DNA from 2 places in the Paenibacillus sp. N22P23 genome. Region 2 is predicted to be linked to the other one. Evidence: a T-box and tRNA genes for the amino acid it is inferred to sense, from the RefSeq annotation. Region 2 holds a T-box; the other holds one or more tRNA genes.
The links. The T-box of region 2 lies ahead of AC506A_RS14955 (alanine--tRNA ligase). A T-box ahead of a tRNA ligase gene usually reads a tRNA of that ligase, here a tRNA-Ala.

Region 1: it encodes a tRNA-Ala, which carries the amino acid that the T-box ahead of AC506A_RS14955 (alanine--tRNA ligase) is inferred to sense. The anticodon was not compared.

What each region holds. Positions count from the first base shown of each region.
Region 1 covers NZ_JBXENT010000004.1:6,066-16,764, reverse strand. The annotation lists gene AC506A_RS18285 (ADP-ribosylglycohydrolase family protein) at 1-914, shown strand, start outside; gene mutM (DNA-formamidopyrimidine glycosylase) at 1,115-1,987, shown strand; gene AC506A_RS18275 (MntP/YtaF family protein) at 2,085-2,801, shown strand; gene coaE (dephospho-CoA kinase) at 2,830-3,429, shown strand; gene AC506A_RS18265 (lytic transglycosylase domain-containing protein) at 3,426-4,004, shown strand; gene AC506A_RS18260 (alpha/beta-type small acid-soluble spore protein) at 4,067-4,276, opposite strand; gene nrdR (transcriptional regulator NrdR) at 4,412-4,876, shown strand; gene AC506A_RS18250 (GOLPH3/VPS74 family protein) at 5,042-5,704, shown strand; gene AC506A_RS18245 (glycoside hydrolase family 130 protein) at 6,001-7,014, shown strand; tRNA gene AC506A_RS18240 (tRNA-Ala) at 7,125-7,197, shown strand; gene AC506A_RS18235 (S-layer homology domain-containing protein) at 7,492-8,079, opposite strand; gene AC506A_RS18230 (chitobiase/beta-hexosaminidase C-terminal domain-containing protein) at 7,992-9,179, opposite strand; gene AC506A_RS18225 (helix-turn-helix transcriptional regulator) at 9,375-10,699, shown strand, end outside.
Region 2 covers NZ_JBXENT010000002.1:985,974-996,672, forward strand. The annotation lists gene AC506A_RS14915 (hypothetical protein) at 1-529, opposite strand, end outside; gene AC506A_RS14920 (aminoglycoside adenylyltransferase domain-containing protein) at 608-1,408, opposite strand; gene AC506A_RS14925 (hypothetical protein) at 1,553-1,903, opposite strand; gene AC506A_RS14930 (DUF4362 domain-containing protein) at 2,055-2,726, opposite strand; gene AC506A_RS14935 (hypothetical protein) at 2,723-3,115, opposite strand; gene AC506A_RS14940 (DUF7660 family protein) at 3,544-3,783, opposite strand; gene AC506A_RS14945 (ankyrin repeat domain-containing protein) at 3,893-4,351, opposite strand; gene AC506A_RS14950 (hypothetical protein) at 4,546-4,734, opposite strand; gene AC506A_RS14955 (alanine--tRNA ligase) at 4,932-6,812, opposite strand; T-box leader at 6,921-7,164, opposite strand; gene AC506A_RS14960 (tRNA dihydrouridine synthase) at 7,308-8,297, opposite strand; gene AC506A_RS14965 (GNAT family N-acetyltransferase) at 8,692-9,231, opposite strand; gene AC506A_RS14970 (pentapeptide repeat-containing protein) at 9,318-9,755, shown strand; gene AC506A_RS14975 (alpha/beta hydrolase fold domain-containing protein) at 9,915-10,699, opposite strand, start outside.

The DNA.
Region 1 (10,699 bases), on a different contig from region 2:
TTGACAGGTCGATGGGCGGCTATGGTTATCGAACCTATTATCAGACGTATTATCGCCCGCATCATTTTAATGACAGTCGGTATGATCCGAGCTTCTCGCCGCTTATCTATCCGGGCCAAACAATCACAGCCAGCCTAATGGTGCCTGCGTATATTGGAGCTCCAATCCATGCAAGGCTTTATGTGAAAGACGGCAATGCCAACGTTCGTTACTATGGTGAGTCTGTCCTCTTGACGAAAGGGGAATGGACGCCGCTTACGTATGAGCTGCCATTTATGGCGAATGTCTGCTTGGAGGAAGCGGGAATTGAGCTTATTCCGCTTGAAGGATGGCATGACCATTTGATTGCTTATGTCGATCATATGGATTTCTCCGGTGTGCCGAACTACTCGGTTGATTTCAAGCATGAGCGGACGGAGCGGTGGCATGGCTTGCATCAGGAAGTAAGCCAGTTCACCTACTTGCGCGGCTTGTGGGCACTGGAGAACGGGGAGCTGTCCGGAAGCTATAGCGGCGAGCCGGCGGAATGTTATACCGGTGATTTGAAGTGGCGGGATTACGAATATGAAGCCGTGATTACGCCTCAAGCCGGCAGCCATCATAATATGCAGTTCCGGGTACAAGGCGGCATCCGTTCCTATGCTGTCGGACTTGCGACAGGGAACCGGTTAAAGCTCTATAAGAATGCGAATGGATACATCGAACTCGCAGCTGTAGACTATGAGTGGGTTCATGGCCAAGATTATACGATCAAGGTCGAAGCGAGAGAGAACCGCTTCAGCATCTCAATCGGCGGACAGCAAGTGCTGCAATTTGAGGATAAGGATCAGCCCTACTTAACCGGTCAAGTCGGACTCTCAAATCTACACGGCAGTCATACCCATTATAAGCAGTTTTCAGTACGTGGTTTGTAGAAGATGAGCTTACAAAAGCTGCGCTCAAACTAACCTATGGAGGCCTTCTATTCGCTGTAATAATCAGCGTGGAAGGCTTCTTTTTGTGCGAATGGGAGGTTCCATAGGTGGAAGGCTTACAAGTCGTGAAGGCGGCTAGGAGATTTGGCCTTGCTGAGGTATAATGAGGTCTGAACCATGGCTTGGGAGGGAATCATGAAATGCCGGAGCTACCGGAGGTTGAAACCGTTCGGCGGACGCTGAACGAGTTAATTAGGGGAAAACGGATCGAGCGGGTAACCGTGTCGCTTCCGCGTATTATACAACGACCGCATGAGCCGGAGATATTCGCTGCTGCGCTTGCGGGTCATACCATTGAGTCCGTGGAGCGCCGAGGTAAGTTTCTGCGCATTCTGCTAGATGGCCTTGTGCTAGTCTCGCATCTTCGCATGGAAGGCCGTTATGGCGTCTATGAAGCGGATGAACCGGTGGAGCTTCACACGCATGTTCGTTTTCATTTCGAAGATGGTACGGAGCTGCGCTATAAAGACGTACGGCAATTCGGCACGATGCATCTGTTTGCACCGGGTGAGGACCTAGTCCTTCCACCTCTGAACAAGCTGGGAATCGAGCCGCTTGAAGAAGGATTTACATTGCAGGCTTTCAAGAAGGAAGTCGCCCATCGTACGACGAAGATCAAGCCGCTCCTGTTGAACCAGGAATATATCGTTGGACTCGGCAATATTTATGTGGACGAGGCGCTCTTCACGGCTGGCATTCACCCCGAGCGGACAGCGGATTCCATTAAACCGGCTGAATGGACGAAGCTTCATGAAGCGATTCGTGCAACACTCTCGCGCGCAGTAGATGCGGGTGGATCGTCGATTAAATCTTATGTAAATGGCCAAGGCGAAATGGGTATGTTCCAGCATGAGCTGCTCATCTATGGCCGTAAGAACGAGCCTTGCCGCAAATGCGGTGCAAGCATAGATAAGACCGTCGTTGGCGGCCGGGGCACACATATTTGCCTCAAATGCCAGCCATTCCCGAAGAAGCGGGGCGGCAGTGAGGCAGCCAAGCCAACCTCTAAATAAGGAACGACTGCGGGCAGCGTGCATATGATGTACCATTCATGTTTTCTAGGCGAGTGCACAGAACCTGCGCTTTCGTCATCATGGGAGGGACATCAAGTTGCTCATTCATGCTGCATCATTGCTGCTGCTTGCTTTTGCCGTTAGCTTGGATGGATTCGGCGTTGGCGTTACGTATGGACTTCGGCGTATCCGAATTCCGGTGCCGTCGATTGTTATTATCGCCTTTTGTTCGGGATTGGTCGTATGGCTGTCCATGCAAATTGGCTCACTGCTTACGGGTTATATGTCGCCGGACGTAGCGAAATGGATCGGTGCAGTTCTGCTGATGCTGATAGGCGTTTGGGCGCTTATCCAGTATTGGAAACGCAAAACGGAAGGGGACTCGGTGGATACGGAGGAAGCTTCCGCCGAAGGTGGCGGATACGAAGAGGCCGGTGCTGTGATGGCAGCGGGCAACATTCGTATGGCGGCATCCACGATCGTTATTCTGGAATTGAAACGATTGGGCATTGTGATTCAAATCTTGCGGACGCCGCAAATGGCCGATGTGGACAGATCCGGTATTATTTCCGCATCAGAGGCTGTACTGCTTGGTTTTGCCCTGTCGCTCGACAGCTTCGGAGCGGGACTTGGCGCGGCGATGGTTGGTTTTAATCCACTGTTGACTGCGGTTGTCATTTCCGGTGCAAGCGGGATATTCCTGCTTGCGGGAATGCGGCTTGGTTTCCGGTTCGCAGCATGGCGCGGCATGCGCGCTTTGTCCGTGCTGCCTGGAATTATGCTGATTGTAATGGGCGTTATGCGTTTAATGTAGGTGAAGGACAGAATTTGAGGTGAACGTATTGATACTGGGATTAACCGGCGGCATCGCTTGTGGGAAGAGCACTGTCAGCGCCATGCTTGTGTCGCATGGCGCCAAGCTGATCGATGCCGACCAGGTCGCCCGGGAGGTCGTACTCCCCGGCGAGCCAGCGCTGGCAGCAATCGCTGATGAATTCGGACAAGCTGTCTTGAACGAAGACGGCACGATGAATCGAGCTGAGGTGGGCAAGCTAGTATTCGGCAATCGCGAACGGTTGACGAAGCTCGAAGGGATTCTGCATCCTGCGATTCGAGAACGAATGTGGGAGCGAATCAACGCCTATGCGGCGGAAGATCCGAACCAACTGATCGTAGCGGATATTCCTTTATTATATGAAACGGGACAAGCAGCCTTGTATGAGGCTGTGATGGTCGTTTATGTACCGAAGGAGACTCAGATCGAACGGCTGATGCAGCGTAATTCGCTGACGAGAGAGCAAGCTGAGGAGCGCACGGCACTGCAAATGGATATCGAAGAGAAACGGCGCCTGGCGGATATCGTCATTGACAACAGTGGAACGATTGCCGAAACGGCGCAGCAGGTCGAGCAGTTTTGGCGTGGGCAGGGATTGCAGCTATGACGATGAGAAAACTTCGAAGAAGAGTCATACTTATTATTACGTTAGCTTTTGTCGTGCTGCTGTTTGTTCGTTCGGAGTGGATGAGCCACTGGATGTATCCGGTCCACTTCCGCGAGGATATCGTAATCAGCGCGAATAATTATAAGCTCGAACCACATCTGGTGGCAGCTATCATAAGAGTCGAAACCAATTATAAGACTGGGGTTGTATCGCGTAAAGGCGCTATAGGCGTTATGCAGCTGATGCCGGACACAGCAAACTGGATTATTCAGAAGGGCGGCTTTGGGAAGATATCGACCGAAGCGATTTCTAATCGAGCGGATGTGAGTATTGAAATCGGTGCTTGGTATTTGAATGCATTAAACCAACAGTTCGATGGCAATATGTATACGGTGATCGCCGCCTACAATGCGGGACCCGGCAATGTGAGCCGCTGGCTAGCTGACGGAACTTGGGATGGAAAGCTGGAGACGGTGGATCAGGTGCCTTTCGGGGAAACAAGACACTATATACAGCGGGTCATTTATTATTATAATAAGTACAAGAACCTTTATCCGGATTTAATGGAAAGCTAAAAAATAACTTTGGCCGGCCGCCCACAGGCAACCGGCCAAAGCTTGGAGATTACAATCTTCGATTATCGACCTGCAAGAGATTGTTCGGCGATTTGCACTAGTTTACGGGTAATGCTACCCCCGATGGAACCGGCATCCTTCGTTGTGATGTTACCGTAGTATCCATCTTGTGGAAGGGAGATACCCAGCTCTTGTGCGACCTCATATTTCATTTGGTCTAATGCAGCACCTGCTTGTGGTACAACGAGTTGACTGCTACCGTTGTTGGCCATTTGTCGTTCACCTCCTTGCGGTTGGTAACAGTATTATGTGCGTTAGATCATTTTTCATTACAGGTAACGATTGGGAAACGATAAATAGCGTGCTATTTCGTATTCACTATGCATGTAGACGGAGGAATAAAGACGATGAAATGTCCGTATTGCGATTATGCTGGGACGAAAGTGCTCGATTCCAGACCCGCTAACGAAAATAAATCGATACGCCGTCGCCGTGAATGCGAGAAATGCACGCGGCGGTTCACGACCTTCGAGATGGTGGAAGAAACGCCTTTGATCGTGATTAAGAAAGACGGCAGTCGGGAAGAATTCAGCCGCGACAAAATTTTACGCGGTCTTATAAGGGCCTGCGAGAAACGTCCCGTATCCGTGGATCAACTGGAAATTATCGTATCCGAGGCAGAGAAGGAACTTCGCACAACGGCACAAGCTGAGGTGGAGAGCCGTGAAATCGGTGAGCTCGTTATGTCACAGCTGTATCCGGTTGATGAAGTGGCTTATGTTCGATTCGCGTCGGTGTACCGCCAGTTCAAGGATATTGACATGTTTATGAAGGAATTGAACAGCTTGCTGAACAAACATCCGCTCAGCTAAGTTGGATTGGACGAGCGTTAGAAGCCTGCACCGCGATCTTCGTGGTTTGCAGGCTTTTTTGGTTTATTGTTTCATTCAGCGTGGATGATTAGGATGTACGGTGAAGGGAGAATGTGCTATTTTCTATGTAAGGAAGAAGTCGCCTGTACGGAGGGAGGGATTTAATTGAACCGCGAGTTTGGACTTGCAGAGCAATTTGCTATCGTAGCTGCTGATCTCCCTGCACGAGGTATTTACGGATTAGGTCGAAGCTATATGGAGATTTACGTGATTGGCGCTGCCATTATGGAACTGATTATGGATGATCGGCTGCTGGTGGATGCTAAAGGGTATCTGCATGTGGTGGACAACGGTGTAAACGGCCTCCTGGATCATAGCTCAACCTCGCTGGTGGAACTAATCCGAAACGCCCGTAAGCCGAAGAAATTAAAGGGCTGGATTATTTATTTCTACTCACGTGTCAGACCGCGGCAAGCTATGTTCGGTTCGCTGACAAATTCGTTGTTTGACGAGGGGGACCTCGCGATAAACAAGAAGAAATTCCTTTATATTTTCCCCTATCGGCGATATATCACCATAACCGAACATAAAGATCGCATGATTCAGCACCTTCGCGCAGAGCTGCTCGAAGATGGTCCTGTTTCTAGGGAAACGGCAGCGCTGGCCATGTTGCTCGAGATTTCGAAGCAGCTGAAGCATTATTTCTCGCGTTATGAGCATACTGAGCTGAAGAGAAGGCTGACAGAGCTGCATGAAACGCAGAGCGAAGAATGGAATCACATCCGAATGATTCGAAGGGCGTTGCAAGAGATCGAAGCTTCGATTTGAGGGAGCGGAATGGAAGATAACGATACGGAAAAATTTATCGAATACGATTGTGATACATGAGACACTGCGGGGGAAGTTGCTGCAGTGTCTTTTTTATAGCTGGTTTTCGATTGAACGGTAGTCAGAAGCGATTGGATATGGAATAGGGGGAAAAATGTTTGAATAGGGTTTGTTTTGGTTTGAACTTGCCCGAAACCGGTTCACACGGTATGTTCGGCGTGATATAGTGGGGTGACATTTGCGAATGGTAGAAGAAGTATTCGCATTCAGCTCATCAAGAAAGAGGTTGATCCAGGATGAAGATTACGCGCTGCGAGGCAAACCCTATCGTCACGCCCGGTCTGTACGACTGGCGCCAAGCGACGGTATTTAACCCGGCTGTTATTATCGAAGGCGATAAATTTTATATGATTGAGCGGACAGCTGGCAGTCTGGATCCGTTTCAATGTTTCTTGGGTTTACTCGAAAGTGATGACGGCATCAACTTCCGTCACGTGCAGGATACGCCGGTTATTCACCCGGAGCAGTTCGGCTTCCCGTATGGCAGCATACAAGATCCACGCGTCGTGAAATTTGACGACACGTACTATATGAACTATGCGCTTCGTCCATGCTCGATGAGCTATTATCCTACAGGCGTAGGCCTCCCGAACAACTCTAAGCCTGAGTATCCGAACGGCTGGGGCAAACCGGAGGATTGGCTGACTCGTTCGTCCATTGCAACATCGAAGGACCTGATCAACTGGGAGTTCCTATGCGATACAACGCCGCTTGAAATCAATGATCGCGATAATATTCTGTTCCCGGAGAAAATCGGCGGAAAATATGCTTTACTTCGTCGTCCGGAAGAGTACATCGGCGAAGAATACGGCACAGAGAAGCCGGCGATGTGGATCTCCTATTCCGAGGATATGATCCATTGGGAGGATCCGATTCTGATTGCGACCGTGGAACAGGAATGGGAATATAAGAAAATCGGAGGTTCCACACCGCCGATTAAGACCGATAAAGGCTGGCTGACGCTCTATCATGGCGTAGGGCCAGACCATATCTACCGTGTTGGCGCAATGCTGCTTGATCTGGAGCATCCGGAGAAAGTGGTCGCTCGCGCACCGGGCTTTATTATGGAGCCGGAAGAGTATTACGAGAAATTCGGTCTGTTCATCCCGAATGTTGTTTTCCCGACAGCAAACGTGGTGAAAGATGGCTTGCTCTATATCTATTATGGCTGCACAGATACCGCGATTGGTCTGGCGACGGTTCCGTTGGATGAGCTGGTAGACTATATTCTGGCTGAAAGCAAGAAGTAGAGTGGAGGGAAGAAGCTTCGATGAGTCGGAGCTTCTATTTCTTTTGTGAAAGGGCTTGTTCTCGAGGATGAAAGCGTGATATAATCTGCTTTGTCTTCAACTTTTTATACGGGGCCTTAGCTCAGCTGGGAGAGCGCTTGCATGGCATGCAAGAGGTCAGGGGTTCGATCCCCCTAGGCTCCATACAATAGAAACCACGTTCCTTCGGGATCGTGGTTTTTTGTATGGATCACGGGGTGAGAACCCCTCAGGGTTCGCCCGCGCGGACGGAACAGAGTGGAGGAGCACGGCGTCTGAATCTACCGCTAAAAGTCCTCGTCGATTAAGCTTCGTCAGCCATTTAAATCAGGATTCGGACAACCCCCTAGGCTCCAACATAAGTTTATCGCATAACAACGGTTTTCTCGGTGTTTTACACAAGCAGATGAAATCGGATGCATGCAATAGCTTCAAAATGAACAGCCATTGTAAAAAAGGTTACCCGCTGGTGCATACAGTGAACCGGCTAGAGTAACCTTTTTGATGATAAATCAGATCAGACTTCTTAAGAAGTCTCTGTATAATGGCAGCTACTTCCGCTCTTGTGATAGAAGCTCCCGGCTTAAGCTGCGCATCGTTGCCACCGTATACGATCCCGGCTTGCAAGCAGTCGGCTAAACCGAGCTTCGCCCATTCCGACACACTGCTCGCGTCCGTAAACGGACTCAGCAGCTGAGCAGCTTCTTTGGTTTTCAGCTGGGCTTGCAATCCTGTCACTTTCATCGCCTTCGCGATAATGGTTATGGCCTGCTCGCGCGTAATGGTATCCAATGGACGGAACGTGCCATCCTCGAACCCGTTGATCAATTTGTGGGCGGCGGCGGTTTGAACCACACTGCTGTACCAATCTGCTGACTTCATATCAGCAAATGAGTTCGCACCATGTGCCAGCTTTAGCCCCAAGCCTCTTACGATCACTGCTGCAAACTCTGCGCGCGTCATCGCTTCATTCGGATTAAACAGCCCCCTCCTGTTCCTTCGATGACCATTCTGGAGCCCATATCGTTCACCGCATCCTTCGCCCAATGCTGCTCAACGTCTTGGAACGTAAGCGGATGCCATACGATAGAGTAAGTACTGTTCGTTAAGCTGTTTACTTGCGCATAGTACTTGCCGTCGATGACAACAATTTTCGTTGGTACATGGCGTACAGTTCCATCAGGGTCAATGACAACGCCCGTTGTAATCTTGTTAAGATCCACGCCATCTGGAATCGCAATCGTTCTTTCCACGTATGCATCGAACTTGGAAACTTCAATCGTCTTGTCCCTATAGACAGCCGTGACAGTGAAATTCAACGGCGGCACAACAATTTCGAACTTGCCGTTTTCAACCGAGCTTTCCATAAACTTCACCGTGTCGGCAGTAGGGTTTGCGATTTCAATTCTTATTTTAATATCTTGAAACTCTACGCTTGCTCCAAACTGCTCCGTTATCGCATGAATGTTTATTTGCTGCGCTGGTAGTTTATAAGACGCTTGTTCGGTTTTGATTTCGACAACAGCCTGCTTCTGCTCCATGTTATTGACCATTTGACCTTCCAACTCGCCGATGACTACATCGGATTGCGTATTCACCGGTATCGTAATGACAGCATGATCACCTTCAGCCGCAAGTTTATTTTCCAGCTTCTCCGGATCTAATACAATCGTTGTTACCGATTGTCCGTTCACAGTCTCCGTTGTTGCGGTACCCGCATTTTCTGCTTTGCCGTTAACGAGCACTTGAACCCCTTTGTCTACATGCTGCTCTGGGGTGCTCGGAGCAGTTCCCGCTGTATTAGGCGAATCTTCACTCGCCGCTTGGATCGTATAACTTTCAGCCATGACCGCACTGTTGGTCATACCTGCTTTTACTGCGATTGCCTTAATCGTCATCGCACTCGTTACGTGAATCGGCGTGCCGCTGTATAACGTGCTGTCGATCGTCGGCGTGCCGCTATCTGTCGTATAATAGACAGCCACTCCGACAGTCGTCGTCGATAATGTCACTCCTGTGCCAGACGCTACCGCTCCGCCTGGCGGATTCGCCACGGGTGCTGACGCTTGCCCCATGATCGTGAAGCTTTCAGCCATGATCGCACTGTCGATCATTCCTGCTTTAACCGCGATCGCTTTGATCATCATCGCGTTTGTTACACTGATCGGCGTGCCATTGTACAAAGGGGCAAGGCGATTATTTGCTCTGTTTTCAATGACCTATACGAATGCAATGACAGCCGAATACAGTCGTGGAAATCTTTGTACATGGAGAAACACTGAAGTTATAATAGGAATAAATATTTAGGACGCATGATAGTTTCATATGGAGGCTTGGACAACATGACATTAAGTGAGGATACGCTACTCAAGGAATTACTAGATGGGACGAGCATGGAAGTGTCATCCTTCATATATATATCAATCGCATTGGCAGAAGTGGTTCTTGCGGCACATAAGCGAGACGGGGTGGTTGGTCATTTGAGTCCGGCTTGCATTCGCATGCAGTCGGAACTGGATGCAGCGGTTCTTGAAGAGAACGGTACACTGGATTTCGCCTATTTATCGCCTGAACAAACAGGCAGGATCAATCGTACGCCTGACGAGCGCAGCAATTTGTATGCGCTGGGCGTCATGTATTACGAGATGCTTGCAGGACATTTGCCGTTTCAGGCGCAGAGTGAGGAAGATTGGGTGCATGCGCATCTTGCCATTGTGCCAAAGCCGCTAAGCGAGCTGCATCCAGAGATTTCGGTTTCCTTGAGCCGCATCATCATGAAGCTCTTAGCAAAAACACCTGAGGAGCGTTATCAACATGCATACGGGCTGCTGGCGGATTTAAAACAATGCCGGTTCTTGCTGGAAGATACGGGGATCATTACCGAGTTTGAGATTGCTTGCATAGATGAGAGAAGTCGGTTCAAACTTCCGGGGACTCTCTTCGGCCGTGAGAAGGAAGAAGAAGAACTGCAAGCGGCTTTCGAACAGGTTCGTGCTGGCGAAACAGCGTTCGTGATCGTTACGGGTAGGGCGGGCGTTGGTAAAACGGCGCTTATCCGCGAGCTTCAAATGCCGGTTATCAATGTGGGCGGACAGTTCATTGCGGGCAAATGCGATCTGATGAATCGGGATATTCCGTTCTCACCGCTCCTTCAAGCGCTTCGCAAATTGCTTCGGCAAATTTGGAGTGAACCCACTGAAAGAGTTGCGAAATTGAAGGCTCAATTAGCAGAGGATTTAGGTCAAGGAGCAGGTGTAATTACAGAGCTTCTACCGGAAGCAGCAGCGCTGCTTGGTGACTTTCCTTCCGTGGAACAGCTGCCTCCTGCTGAAGCTGCTATTCGTTTTCGCCGATTGTTTCCTTTGTTTATTAAGAATTTTTGCAGCAAAGAACATCCGCTCGTTATATTTCTTGACGATCTTCAATGGGCCGATCCGGCTACAATAGATGTCCTTAGGGCGTTCGTACATGACCAGACTTTACATGGATTATTAGTTGTAGGTGGTTTCCGAGAGGAAACGGCGCTGTGCTTGACTGAACATGGAGAGGATCATGCTGCGGCAGCTTTATGGATTGAACATGCGCTTTCCTTGACTAAGGAAGAAGCGCTGCTGCGGGTGCGACATATAACGCTCAACCCTTTGTCCTACACCGACGTTAAGAGATT
Region 2 (10,699 bases):
CCATGTAAAGTTTCGTCATCATACCGTACTTGTTCTGCCCAACTACTCCAAAAAACAAGGCACGGTGATCTTTTCTAACGTTGAAATGATATCCTTTAGCCCATCCTTCCCCTGGTTTGACACCGTTTTTAACAGCAATCTGCACCATATTAGTTGAATCAAGTATGAGATCTTTTTGCGGGATAATTTCAAAGTCTTGAATATCTTCTCGAACAGTTCGCGTAATCGCAATCTTACCTTTTTTTATGTTAATGATAAAAGTTTCGTTTCTTTGACCATTGCTGAACAACAAATTCCAAACTTCTCTTTTGCCATCATTACCAAGAGTAGATGGTGGTGCTGGGCCTGTGTCACCAACACTCGTTATCAAGGTTAGACTCGCCTGTGCATCCCATTTTCTTGCTTCAGTAAGACCGATCTGGAAAGCGTCTATTAATGTAATCCCTGAACTCGTGGAGGCTGTGGCTTTACTCATTACATTAATGCAGCTTAACAAGATTATGAAAATCACAACGCCTCTCACTAACATGGACAGATTCCCCCGTAAATGTTTGGGTTATTGTCCGCATAAATGATTAAATTATTCTATCGTTCCTCGTTAGCGTAATTACCAATTTACTTTAGCATTCTCAACTGTGTATCGAATAAAATCAATTGTTTCGTCCATATCACGCTTTGTAATATTACTATTCTCGTCTTTCGATGATAAAGAACGCGTAATCAGCGAATCCCAAGGCTTGCCCAGTTCGTGTCGAGCCCAATTTATAGCTAGAGGCTTTGAGGCTACAGAACCCGTATGCAGTGAGTAAAGCATTCGGCAAAGAGTTTGTATAACAAAAACCTGCCATTTCCTAATTCTAACCCATTCCTGCCAAGAAGAATCGCGTTGGGCACATTCGAGCCACAATCCTGCAATAGCCTTTACTGAAGGTATCATTTCTTTAGGGTCAATAGGATTAATAAAGGAGCATGGTTCAGTACCAAAAACGACAATCCCATTTTCACGTAATGTGTATGTCTGAAAGATCCAGCCATCTTCAAGAGAGTTTTTGAATAACTCAGTCCCATGTTCTACTTGAGGATACTGTGTTGAGGGCGAGTTGTCATTACGAAAGGCTTTTAAAGTAATGTATACCGCATCTATCTTATTAGCCCAGGGCGAACTACTGGAAGCAAACTCAGCATGTATATCTTTCAATCTTTTGAAGAGAGTGTCGCCAATATCAATATTAGTCACAATGACAAAGTCAATATCACTGCTAACTGGGTTGAAATCTCCAAGTGCAAGCGAGCCAATCACATACATGCCAACAAAATTTTCTGCTGTAATGCTCTGAATATTCGTTAGGAAATAATTAAGGACCTCGTTTACATCTTCATAGACTGTTGGTTTGATATTACCATTCATTAGTCTATCCCCCTTTTGTTAATAGTAACTTCAAACAGATTGATTGAATTAAACTGCCCGTTACTTTAACGAAACAAGGAGCATCTGCCGCCGGCAAACTGCTCCTTGTTTGTTCAGCTAACGCTCCTCGTTAACTTAAAGTCATTATACATCGATGTTCAAACTAGAAATAAATATGTTATGAAGATTTAGAATATCCAATATATCGGTGCATAAAAGTGTTAACTCATCAGTGTCATTTGCTTTTCTAACCAATTTTAAATCTACCACAAACTTATTACCTTCACGAGTATAATTAATTAGTTTAAACGGTTTAAACGTCTTACCCTTAACCATATACTCCCAACTATTAAATATGACATCAAATTCAAATGCTCCAGTTACAAATTCATGAAGTTCATCATTAACACAAACTGTTATTTTAATATTGTCACCTTTTTTAATTTCAATATTTTTCTTAGGAAAAATTTTTTTGAAATTTTGAAATTCTGCCATGCGATACACCTCCGTCAATCAATATAATCCGTTTTATTTCCTCTTACGTCAAATTGTAAAGTTCTTATATAAAAATGGAGCATGCCGAAGTGGCTGCCCCGTTGTTATTTTCATCTAGCTATCGAGTCCTGTGAATTTAATCCATTTCCAGCTACAACTTTTCTTTTCTAAACGAAAGAATTCTAAGTTGTTCATCATCCTTGTAATTATTACATTTTGATAATTCAACATCCATAAAATCACTATCTCTTTCGTGTATTCGAATTGATTTACAGACATATTCAGTCTTGATTTTGTTGTTTGGATACCACGGATCCCGTGAATTATCAACAAGCCACTTTATTTCTTTACCATTTGAAATTATGTCATGAATGGCTGGCCCGCTATCCATTCCTGGTTCTATAATCATTAGATTGTCTCCCTGCCCCTCATTAAATCTATTTACCATTTTATCAACTCGTTCTAGGTCAGCTCTGTCAAGATGAAAAATAACTGAGTTGGTAGCAGTATCGCCATTCACTTTATTTGATTGATTTACGAGCACAAAAATGAAGACAATCAAAGCAATAATTATGAATGTCTGAGTTATAATTAAAGTTTGTTTGGATTTAATATTGTTACCTCCTTCAAAGTTATATTTACATTCTCTTACGAATACGGCGAGAATATGTTGCTCTAATCTGCCCGTTAGCGTAATGAAAAAAGAACAGCTGCCACTGGCATACTGCTCCAAGATCGGTTGAACTATCGTGCCCGTTAGCTTAATGTCACTGAGGTCTCCCCGCATACGGGTACCGTGATGAAGTGCTTTCAATCCATTCAATTATTAAACAAATTCATCATAAATAATGTTATAGGCGCAAATGCTCCTTGCATATTTGCTACTACGATGACCATCATTAACAAAGAAAGAACAACCGTGGTATTCCCAAAAACAAAGTAGGCTATTTCTTTAAATCTCCATTTTGAATCATTTGATTTAGCCATTTTTACCAATGTTTTCCAAGTATACACACTAAGTCCCACAGATAGTATCAACACGATTCCACAAACGATAGCTTTTTTAGTATGAAACTCAATGCGTTTATCAATCTTTTCCTGAAGAATAGAAGGGATATTTCCACTACCTGATTGTATCCATTCATTAAACGCATAGCGTAATTCGTCATTATATGTTAATTCATTGGGTATTTTATAAGAAAAATCAACCATTGAAAACCCATGCAACGGATGCAATACATTTGTCAGATTCTTATTTTAGGCGATCCATTAAGTTTAGACCAAAAAATGATACTAAGCCATACGAACAGGGATACCAATACCCCACCAACAATTACGAGTACAGCATGATACTTAGTATAATCACTAATGAGTACATTCACAGCGGGGTTAGCTTTTGAACCTGATTCAATTATCTCACTTAACGTACGTTGTAACTCCTCATTCATTTTAACTTCCTCCAAAATTTCATCTTTGCTTTAAATACCACGATATTATAGCGTATTTTGACCCGAAAAGTGAAGTGATTGTACTATCCTGCCCGTTACTTCAATGAAAACAAGGAGCAGCTGCTGATGGCAAACTGCTCCTTGTTTCGTTCATCTATCGTGTTCCATTAGTGGAACACGATAGATGATACTTTATTCATAAATTTTGGACGCATATAAAATATCAGCTAACACTTTCCACGTTGGTTGCTCTGGTATGGACTGATTAGTGTTTACATAGTACCTTTCCATTCCTTCTATCCATGCTTCCATCGCTTCAAGGTAACTCTCTAATGTTGGATTTTCCCAATTTTCCCTATTTATAACCAAGTCCTTCCTAAATGCAGAAAGGAACTTGAGTAAATCCTCTTTTGTCTTTATTTCGTTTATCATTTCATGTAGCTGCAATTAAACTCACCCGGCTTCCTATTCGTAATCTTTATTGAACTAGAGTCTCCCGTTAGCGTAATGAAAGTCCCAATGGGTGCTGACTCCATATTCGTTAGAAATACTTACTGACTTCATAATTTCCTATTGTTTTTGCAAGATCCAAAGGTGATACGTCATAATTATTTTTAGAATGTTGATCTGCACCATTCATTATAAGCAATTTAATAATTTCGCCATTCCCTCGCGAATTGAATACTGCTTTAAATAAAGAATTATTTCCATGAATATCTTTGATATTTATCTCGGTATTGTACTTTAACAGTAGCCTCACAACGTCTATATGATTATTTTGGCACGCATAATGTAAGGCAGTTAAACCAAGGTTATCTTGATGATTTATTCTCACTTTTTTTTGCAGAATAGATTGTGTAAATTCTAAGTTTCCTTCGATGACTGAGATAATCAAGGGTGTCCTTTGATCGTCATCTTGTACGTTTAAATCGCAATTTGATTCAATATAATCATTAAATTCATGGACACTATTTAATTGAATTGCATCAAATATGTTCATTCGTTTTCCTCATTTCGTAATAATCTCTGATGTTAACTAATCAACGAATTTCGCAAACTCTTCGCGTATGAAGTATTCGTCAAAGTTTTTAAACTATCCTGCCCGTTACTTCAATGACAAACGGCAGCCGGTAAACAATCCAGCTGCCGTCGTTCTATTGTGCTATCGTTCTCCGTTAACGTAATCGAGCGTTTTCACTTGTTTTTGTTATTTCTAAAAATACCGACTGCTAATCCGACTACAATTCCAAATGAAGTTCCATATACAATTCCAAGACCTACATTACCGAATACTGCTCCAAATGCGACACCAAAAGCGGAACCAAAAGCGGCACCTAAAGCAATTCCAAGGCCTATGAAAGAACCATTTCCGTCATCTTTCATTTTCAAATAATCACTCCGCTTCTTAATTTCATTCCAAAGCTTTACTGCTGTGACAGTTTCGCCTCATACAACGACTTTCCAAAAGATGTAGGTATAACTCAATACGTTGCCAACTACTTAATGTTTCGCTACATTATTCTGCCTGGATTCCCGTGCAACTCATAACGTTGTTACAAATAGCAATCCTAAAACATCAGCTATTGTTCCGCGTTCTGGAAATATTTATTAATTACTCCTTTAATCCTTCTAACTCCAGCAGCAGAAGATTGTTCTTTTTTAATACTGAACTTTCCTAAGTTTGCTGTATCTTCTACATGAGGTCCTCCACATACTTCTCGACTCCAAACTTTCCCTTCGTTATCTTTGATTGTATACACCTTAACGATATCCGGATATTTATCCCAAAAATTCCCTTCAACATTACTTTCTTTCGCCTCAATTTTAGGCAGCTCTGAAATATAGGTAACTGCTTTTGATGAAATCGCATCATTCACATACTTTTCCACCTCAGCTATTTGCTCTGGCGTAAGTTTTTCATCATGGTTGAAGTCAAACCGTAATCGTTCTGAAGTAATATTACTTCCTTGTTGATGAACATGATCACCTAAAACTTCCCTTAAACCAGCAAGTAATAAATGAGATACCGTGTGCAGCGCTGTTGTTTCTGTTGAATGTTCAGCTAATCCACCTTTAAATTTACCCGCAGAAGCAGTTCTGCTCTTTTCAGCATGTTTCTTTGCCGCCTCTATATAAGACGCCTTGTCCTCCATGCTATATCCACTTTCAGTTAGAAACTCTTCCGTCAACTCCAAGGGAAACCCATATGTTTCGTAAAAATAAAAGGCATCTGCACCTGTAACTTTACCCTTATTCTTAAGATGTTTTTGTATTTCAAATTCTCCTTGCTGTAAAGTTCTATAGAAAAGATTTTCTTCCTTATTTACTATTTCGATAACTTTCTTTTTATTACCGATCAAATCTTCATAAGCTGTTGCTTCATCTATATAAACTTCAGACAACTCACCCACAAAACTTCCTTGTATACCTATTTTTTTACCTGCACGAATCGCCCTTCTTAATAACCTTCTTGTTATATACCCTGCATCACTATTAGCTGGCTCCGCACCATCATTAATTAGAAAAGTAGCCGCTCTCACATGATCAAGTATGATTCTAAACGACTTTAAATCGTCAGTATATTGTTTACCACTTAACTCCATCAATTTTTTCTTGGGATTAAGGAAGAAAGCCGTATTATAAATATCCTTGTCACCATTAAGGGCTGTTGCAACCCTTTCTAATCCGCCTCCATAATCAATGTTGGGATTTTGCATTTTCACAAATCCGGTGTCTTCTTTTTTGTAACACATAAATACGTTGTTCCCAATTTCTAAAAACCTCTCGCTTACAGAAGCAGGATGATCCAGTGAATCACCGCCTGGTTCAAGATCATAGAACATTTCACTATCAGGCCCACCCGGTTCACCAACAGGCATATCCAATGGACTTCCGGCTCGACTCCACCAATTTTCTTTTTCATCGTATAAGAATATTTTTCCACCTCTAGATGCCCCATATTGATAGGGATCATCTTCAATGATAGGTTCTATACCAACTGATTTATATTTTTCTGACCAGATTTGAATGGCTTCCGTATCTTTCTGTATATTCAAATCAACACTTCCTATAAAAGCACTGATATACAGCCTGCCAGGATCAATTCCTAATTCGATAATATGCCAATTCCAAATGGCATCGATTTGCTTTTTCTTATAGTTATTTTCATTTGCTTTAAACTCCCATCGACCTATCATTTCAAAAAATGTCAGATGCGACGTATCTCCTACTTCATCAATATCCACTGTCCTTAAACACTTCTGAATATTAGCAATCTCATTACCTATCGGATGCTTTTCCCCCAATAAATATGGAACCATAGGTTGCATTCCACTTCCTGTAAACAACGTTGAGGGATCATTTTCTGGTAACAAGCTAGAAGAGGGCACTTGGCTTGCCCCTATTCCTTTCATAAAATCAATATATGATTTTCTTAACTCATCTGGTGTCATTTTCACCATGCTCAATACCTCCATTCAATTATTAATTATTCTCAGAAAATTATTTTGCGAATATTCAAACGAGAAGAAATAAAACAAAAAAGCCCTAAGCTGACATATTTCTTGTCAACTTAGGGCGAACTATTATGTCCGTGTTACCACCTAAATTCAGATTTCTCTGCACTCTATCAATACGGGATATCTCCGATATTGTTTCCTGAATAACGGTGAAACTCCGTTGAAGCCTACTAAGATTCCTCTGTTCGGTTCACAGCTCCGAGACTGCTTCACTATTAGATCAATGAAGATTCGCACCAACCATCTTCTCTCTGTGAGATCCCTAATAGCTACTATTTCTCATCATAGCCTTTTCGTTTTAAGTTAAACCAATGCTATCACACTCAACTTGCTCTGTCAATTAATTCCACTTTTTTATATGGTATAAGTCTGTCGATTCTACCATCAGCTTTCTTAAATATTCTACCCTATCCAATTGTCTGGTGGACCCTTACCCATCTAATTTCCATGTTCCTCAGCCTCATCATGCTCCTTGCTTCCAAATTTATTCAGCAATACATGCACTTCACTTTTTGATTTGGCGTTCATCAAGCTGGTTCTGAGTTCACTTGCCCCTCGAAACCCACGGACATAGATTTTGAAGAAACGGGTAAGCGCACTAAACGAACGTGGTTCCTCTGCTGAGTATTGATCATGCAGATCCAGATGGAGCCGCAGCAGATCAAGCAATTCCGCACTGCTGTGCTCCTTCGGCTCTTTCTCAAATGCATATGGATTTTGAAAAATACCGCGTCCAATCATAATACCGTCGACACCGTATTGCTCTGCAAGCTGCTGGCCGGTCTGACGGTCAGGGATATCCCCGTTAATGGTCAGAAGTGTATCTGGCGCCACCTCATCACGAAGCTTCTTAATCTCCGGAATCAGTTCCCAATGAGCTTTTACTTTGCTCATTTCCTCTCTTGTCCGAAGATGAATGGACAGATTAACAATGTCTTGTTTCAAAATATGGGTTAACCAGTCACGCCATTCGTTTAGGTCACTAAAACCGAGCCTTGTTTTTACACTGACAGGCAGTCCCCCGGCTTTAGCGGCTTGGATGATATCCGCTGCGATTTCAGGACGGCAGATCAGGCCGCTGCCCTTCCCATTCTCTGCTACATTCGCCACTGGACAACCCATATTAATATCGATGCCTTTGAATCCTTCTTTCGCCATGCCGATGCTCATTTCACGGAAAAATTCCGGCTTATCTCCCCAGATATGTGCTACAATGGGCTGTTCATCTGGGGTAAAAGTCAAGCGCCCACGTACACTTTTGTTCCCCTCTGGATGACAATAACTCTCCGTATTCGCAAACTCCGTAAAATACACATCCGGTCTGCCTGCCTCACTTACCACATGGCGAAACACAACATCTGTCACATCTTCCATAGGTGCTAGTACAAAAAAAGGTCGTGGTAAATCGCGCCAAAAGTTTTCTTGCATCATTAATAACCCCTCTATACCTACCAGAACAATCGTTGTCCTTAGAATAGTAAAATACTTGCTGTCAGTGGAACACTGTTCAAACACCATCACAGGTTAACAACAGACATTCCATAAAGTACACGACTTTATTATAAACTGAATAACGTCATGATGGGTATGTCCCCTTCGTACCGTCAACAATGTTTCGTAATTACGCCATGTTTTTTTTGCAATTGGGAATGACTAGCACCTTATACCGCTGTCGCCATTTACCAATAGCTGCCGCCGGCAAACTGCTCCTTGTTTGTTCAGCTAACGTTCCAAGTTAGCGTAATCTGGTATGCTTGAATTATTTCTCATTATCCAACCAAGTGACCTTACCTCGAACCCGGTCTCGTAGCGATACAAATGCTTATTTTCTGTAGCTTCTGTAATAATAGTAACTATCATTTTCCATATAAAATTGGTCATCCCCTATAGGCGTTCTTCTTTCAAGCAACTTAAATCCACATTTTTCAGCCAATTTGTTCGAGGGAACATTGGCACAATTAATTGTCAGGATTAAATACTTAACATCAGATACCTCAAAGCACCATTCTGCCAAGGCACTTATCGCTTCTCTAGTATATCCGTTCCGATGATGTTTTTCCGACATGAAATACCCCAGTTCGATTTCATTTAGCTTCTCTTTAAGCCCCACCCCTATCATACCAATCATCTCATCGTTGTTTGGCAAGGCAATCGCGTAGGAACGGCCAATGGAAATATCCGTATTATCCGATTGTTTTTGATACTGATTAATCAATCCATAATAATCCTGCGGATGTGAACGTCCGTCAGCCCAATCTGGCATATAACGGTATACAGCCGATTCCCTGGCTATTGAATAAAACCTTTCAGCATCTGTTTTTTTCAAGGTTCTTATAACAACATTTTGAGTTTCTATGTGCATAGCGGATACTCCTCCTACTGCAAATTTTGTTCGCTGCTAAATTTTATGGATGGGATTCCAAACTATCGAAAAGTTTGTTCCCTAAAATGAATAAAACTATTGACCTTAAAGTAACTTCAGTTAGAGCTGAGGAGCTTGATATCGATAATGTAAGCTTGGCAAAGACAAAAATTAATAACGTAAACATGAGTGATATGTCTTTGAATGATGTTAATATGGGTGGAATTAAAATCTCGAACGCAAACTTGTCGGGTTTAGGTATTCAGCATGCTAACTTTAGCCACTCTGTTATTGACCATGTCCATCTTTTTGGAACAGAATTTCATAATGTGGTTCTCCCAATGGAAGGGGACGGAAATTACCATCCCGATGGGCATTATAAACCAGTAAGTTTTCATAACTGTAACCTCTCCAATGGGCAATTAAGAAATTGTGATTTATCAAATGTTGATATAACTGATTGCGACATTACTGGATTGAAAATAAACGGTATCTTGATTTCTGATTTAATCAAGAATAAATAAAGATAAAGACTGCGAAAATCAATAAAAGAGAAGTTTTATCCAAAGAAACCACTCCATTATCAGGAGTGAGGATACTTAATCATTTCGAGGGAGCTTAATGATTAATAATGCCTCGAAGCGTAAATTCGGTTTTTAACTGACGTGCGCCATTTCTGAGAATTACTTGCATAAATGTGTTCTTAAAAAATCAACAACATTTTGAAATGCACTTTGAACCATCGGATCATGAAAATTTCGATCAAAATCATGATCCGCTCCTTCAATCGTTATCAACTCAGTATATACTCCATGTTCTTGAAGCTTCTTATACATCATCACCGATTGCTCATATGGCGTTATTTTATCTTTATCTCCATGTAGAAATAACGTAGGCGGATACTCCGCAGTGATATTATGAATAGGGCTATATTGTGTTAATTTATTATAATCATTAGCCGGATCGAATCCGGTCACTTCATTAACCCAAACACCTTGCTGAAAACAATAAAATAATAAATTGCCCCGTTCTTCCCACTGACCATTCGTTATTTCTTTTTCCCCTATGAATTGATAGGCGCTTTGCTTATCAACGATTTCATATTGTTGGCGGAAATGTTCACTCGGTTTCGTCGCCCATTCCCCTAGAATATCATGTCCAAAACAAGAAACTATCGCTTTTGGTTTAATGTCCATAGTGCCTATTAACAAGCTTAGATAACCACCAGAGGCTTTACCAAATAGAGCAATGTTATTTGTATCAAAATCATACCATTCCGTTGCTTTGGTTCGAGCCCATTCAAGTGCATCTCTAATATCTTCTACAATCGATTCCAATTTTGTTTCAGGAGCCAGTCGGTGATCAATATTCACAACACTAAATCCAGCCTGACAAAAATACTCAATTTGTTCTAAAGACATCCAAGCTCTAGTTCCAGCAATTAAGCCACCACCATGAATATAAATAA